Regions from separate parts of the Mesorhizobium sp. M0028 genome, predicted to be linked through region 1. Evidence: riboswitches for the same ligand, from Rfam matches in the RefSeq annotation. Region 1 holds a riboswitch; the other holds the start of a gene.
The links. A riboswitch is a leader RNA that binds a small molecule or an ion and turns the genes downstream of it on or off. The one in region 1 is predicted to bind S-adenosylmethionine.
Positions count from the first base shown of each region.

Region 2: it holds a riboswitch for S-adenosylmethionine, as region 1 does, so the genes downstream of both, NKJ93_RS27705 (O-succinylhomoserine sulfhydrylase) here and metX (homoserine O-acetyltransferase MetX) in region 1, are expected to answer to the same signal.

Region 1 covers NZ_JAMYVG010000013.1:79,186-81,581, forward strand. The annotation lists gene hisC (histidinol-phosphate transaminase) at 1-480, opposite strand, end outside; SAM riboswitch at 619-696, shown strand; gene metX (homoserine O-acetyltransferase MetX) at 789-1,958, shown strand; gene metW (methionine biosynthesis protein MetW) at 2,131-2,396, shown strand, end outside.
Region 2 covers NZ_JAMYVG010000022.1:24,585-26,980, reverse strand. The annotation lists gene NKJ93_RS27710 (2'-deoxycytidine 5'-triphosphate deaminase) at 1-982, opposite strand, end outside; SAM riboswitch at 1,126-1,203, shown strand; gene NKJ93_RS27705 (O-succinylhomoserine sulfhydrylase) at 1,274-2,396, shown strand, end outside.

The DNA.
Region 1 (2,396 bases):
GATGATCCTGGTACGCGGCGTCACCGCGGCGAGGATCGCATCGATGTCGGCGCGTTCATCAGTCTCCTTGACCGTTACCGGGACGGCACCGGCCGACTGGATGTAGATCTTGTAGACCATGAAGCCGTGTTCGGTGATGATGGCTTCATCGCCGGCCGCGAGGTAGGTCTGCGCAAGCAGGCCCAGGATCTCGTCGGAACCGTTGGAGCAGACGATGTTCGCCGGATTGAGCCCGTGCACGTCGGCGATCGCCTCCCGCAGGCGCCTGGCGCTGCCGTCGGGATAGACCGCGAGCTTGTCGGCGACCGCGCGCGCGGCCTCTATCGCCTTTGGCGAAGGACCGAGCGGGTTCTCGTTCGCCGACAGTTTGTGGACTTTGACGACACCTTCAGGCGCCGCGCTCTTGCCGGGCACATAGGCTTCGATGTCCATGATGCCGGCGCGGGGCGTTGGACGTGTCTGATCCGGTGTCTGGCTCATTCCATGAAATCCGTCGAGGAAGCCTCCATCCGGAAGCCGCAGCGGAAATACAAGCCGTGGCCCGGAATGTCGAGGGGCGGCAATTCGGGATCAATAACTTGCCGTTGACGAAGCCATGCGTCAGTCCTAGAAGAGCAGCGACAGTTCCGTGGTGATTTGGCCGGTCGGCTTGCAGCCACGTTAAACAACTTGCTAAAGGGCCGTTTGCATCTTGTAACCGGCTTTGCGAAGGCATGGCCGGTTTTTTGTTGCCCTGACTGGTTGTTGCCCGGACCGGCGGACAACTGAAGGCCGGGCAAGGAGATGTGATGGTCGCTTTGCGCGCGCGAAAAACCAACAACGAGGCCGACCAGCCGTCGAGCCCGGTGTTGCGTTTCGGCGCCGACAAGCCGCTCAAGCTCGACGCCGGCACGCTGCTGTCGCCGTTCCAGATCGCCTACCAGACCTATGGCACGCTCAACGACGCGCGCTCCAACGCCATTCTCGTCTGCCATGCGCTGACCGGTGACCAGCATGTCGCCAACACCAATCCGGTGACCGGCAAGCCGGGCTGGTGGGAAGTGCTGATCGGCCCCGGCAAGATCATCGATACCGACCGTTTCTTCGTCATCTCGTCCAACGTCATCGGCGGCTGCCTCGGTTCCACCGGCCCCGCCTCGACAAATCCCGCAACCGCCAAGCCTTACGGGCTCGACCTGCCGATCATCACCATCCGCGACATGGTGCGGGCGCAGCTGATGCTGGTCGAGCATTTCGGCATCGAACAGCTGTTCAGCGTGCTGGGCGGCTCGATGGGCGGCATGCAGGTGCTGCAATGGGCCTCCAGCTATCCCGAGCGCGTCTTCTCGGCCCTGCCGATCGCCACCGGCGCCCGCCATTCCTCGCAGAACATCGCTTTCCACGAGGTCGGCAGGCAAGCGGTGATGGCCGACCCCGACTGGCATGGCGGCAAATATTTCGAGCACGGCAAGCGACCGGAAAAGGGGCTGGCGGTGGCGCGCATGGCCGCCCACATCACCTATCTGTCGGAAGCAGCGCTGCACCGCAAGTTCGGCCGCAACCTGCAGGACCGCGAAGCGCTGACCTTCGGTTTCGATGCCGACTTCCAGATCGAGAGCTATCTGCGCCATCAGGGCATGACCTTCGTCGATCGCTTCGATGCCAACTCCTATCTCTACATGACCCGGGCGATGGACTATTTCGATCTCGCCGCCGACCATGGCGGCCGGCTGGCCGATGCCTTCGCCGGCACCAAGACCCGTTTTTGCCTGGTCTCCTTCACCAGCGACTGGCTGTTCCCGACCGAGGAGAGCCGCTCGGTCGTTCACGCGCTGAACGCGGCCGGCGCCTCGGTATCGTTCGTCGAAATCGAGACCGACCGCGGCCACGACGCCTTCCTGCTCGACGAGCCGGAACTGTTCGCCGCCATCAAAGGCTTCATCGCCTCGGCGGCCCGGGCTAGAGGGCTCGGCGCATGACCTCGAAAAGTTGCACGCTTTTCGGATCAGGACGATGTGCCAGGCATCAGCGCATGACCCTGAAAAGTTGCAGACTTTTCGGATCAGGATCATGCGCCAGGCATCAGCGCATGGCCCCGAAAAGTTGCAGACTTTTCGGATCAGGACCATGCGCCAGGCAGGAGGCGAGCCCATGAGCGTCAACCGCGCCCAGCGCGTCGACCTCGAAGTCGTCGCCGATCTCATCCCGCCGCAGTCGCGGGTGCTGGACGTCGGTTCCGGCGACGGCCTGCTGCTCGAATTGCTGCAGGCGACCAAGAAGGTCGACGGCCGCGGGCTGGAACTGTCGCAGCGCGGCGTCAACGAATGCGTGGCGCGCGGCCTGTCGGTCATTCAAGGCGATGCCGACAAGGACCTCCAATTCTATCCCGACAAGGGCTTCGACTTTGTCGTCTTGTC
Region 2 (2,396 bases), on a different contig from region 1:
GCCGCCCGACGATCTGGCCATGGTCGAGAATGAACGGCACTTCGTGGCTACGCACCTCGAGCACCGCCCGGCTGCCGGTGCCGCCCGACGCCGAATGGCCGAAACCGGGGTCGAAGAAACCGGCATAATGGACGCGAAACTCGCCGACCAACGGATCGAAGGGCGTCATTTCGGCGGCGTAGAGCGGCGGCACATGCACCGCCTCGCGTGACACCAGGATATAGAATTCGTCCGGATCGAGCACCAGCTCGCCGGCACCGCTCTTGTAGAGCGGCTCCCAGAAATCGACGACATCCTGCGCGGCGCGCTTGTCGACGTCGACCAGGCCGGTGTGGTGCTTGCCGCGATAGCCGACCAGCCCGTCCTTGTCACCGTCGAGGTCGATCGACAACGCGATGCCGCCGCCTGAGATGTTGGGCGGCTCGGTGGCGACCAGCATCTCGGCGCGATGCAGGTCGTGCAGTTCGCTTTCCGACAAAAGCGCATTGCCGGTGCGGAACCTGATCTGCGACAGCCGCGAGCCGGTGCGCACGACGATCGGGAAGGTGCGCGGGCTGACCTCCAGATAGAGCGGGCCTTCATAGCCGGCGGCGATCTTGTCGAACTCGTGGCCGCGGTCGGTCATTACCCGAGTGAAGATGTCGAGCCGCCCGGTCGAGCTCTTCGGGTTGGCCGAAGCCGAAATATGCGCGGGCAGCGCCAGGCTTTCGAGCAGTGGCACGATGTAGACGCAGCCGGTTTCGAGCACGGCACCTTCGGCGAGGTTGATCTCGTGCAACTTCAGCCGGTCGAGCTTGTCGACAACTCTGTGGTCGGGGCCGGGCAAGAAGGAAGCACGCACGCGCCAGGCCTTGTCGCCGAGCCTGAGGTCAAGGCTGGCCGGCTGGATCTGGTCGGCATCGAGCGCGCGCGGCGATTTCAGCGCGCCCGTCTGGAACAGCGCGGAAATATCCCGATCGGGAAGAATGCCTGTCTGCCGCAAGGGTCTGGCTCCGTTCGAACACCGGGCGAGGTCTTGTTTCGTCACAGGTCCTTGCCACAAACCGTGGACGCCTTTGGCACCTGCTTGGTACAACCGTCTTAATCATGCCGGCAATTGACGCAAGCGTGGTGCGGGTCTAAAGCTCGTTATCCCGTGGTGATTTGGCCGGTCGGCTTGCAGCCACGTTAAACAAGTCGCTAAAGGACCGTCGGGCCGCAAGGCCATATGGACCGGTTGCGACTTTCGCGACCGGTTTTTTGTTGTTTGGACCATTTTTGGTGTTTGGATAGAATGATGACCAAGAAGCGCGACTGGAAGCCTCAGACCGCACTCGTGCATGCCGGGACGCTGCGTTCCGGCTTCGGCGAGACCTCCGAGGCGATGTATCTCACCCAAGGCTATGTCTACGAGACGGCGCAAGCGGCGGAAGCCCGCTTCAAGGGGGAGGAGCCGGGCTTCATCTATTCGCGCTATGCCAATCCGACGGTCGACATGTTCGAAAAGCGTATGTGCGCGCTGGAAGGCGCCGAGGACGCGCGCGCTACGGCGTCCGGCATGGCGGCGGTGACGGCAGCGCTGCTGTGCAGCGCCAGGGCGGGCGACCATATCGTGGCGGCGCGCGCACTGTTCGGCTCCTGCCGCTGGGTGGTCGAGACGCTGGCGCCGAAATACGGCATCGGGGCAACGCTGGTCGACGGCACCGACGTCGCCAACTGGGAACAGGCGGTCAAGCCGAACACCAAACTGTTCTTCCTGGAAAGCCCGACCAATCCGACGCTGGAGGTGGTAGACATCGCCGCCGTCGCGGCACTTGCCAACTCGATCGGCGCCAGGCTGATCGTTGACAATGTCTTCGCCACGCCCTTGCAGCAAAAACCCTTGCAGCTCGGCGCCCACATCGTCGTCTATTCGGCAACGAAGCATATTGACGGCCAAGGGCGCTGCCTTGGAGGCGTTATCTTGTCGGACAAAAAATGGATCGACGAGAACCTGCATGACTATTTCCGCCACACCGGCCCCAGCCTCTCGCCCTTCAATGCCTGGACCCTGCTGAAAGGCCTGGAGACGCTGCCGCTACGCGTCCGCCAGCAGACGGAAAGTGCCGGCCGCATAGCGGATTTCCTCGCCGAGCGCCCGCAAATCGCCCGTGTCATCTATCCCGGCCGTGCCGACCACCCGCAAGCGGCCGTGGTCAAGAAGCAGATGTCGGGCGGCTCAACGCTGATCTGCCTGGATGTGAAGGGCGGCAAGCAGGCGGCCTTTGCTTTCCAGAACGCGCTCGACATCGTGCTGATTTCCAACAATCTCGGCGACGCCAAGAGCCTGATCACCCATCCGGCGACGACCACACACAAGAACTTGACCGATGAGGCCCGCGCCGAGCTCGGCATCGGGCCGGGCACGCTCAGGCTTT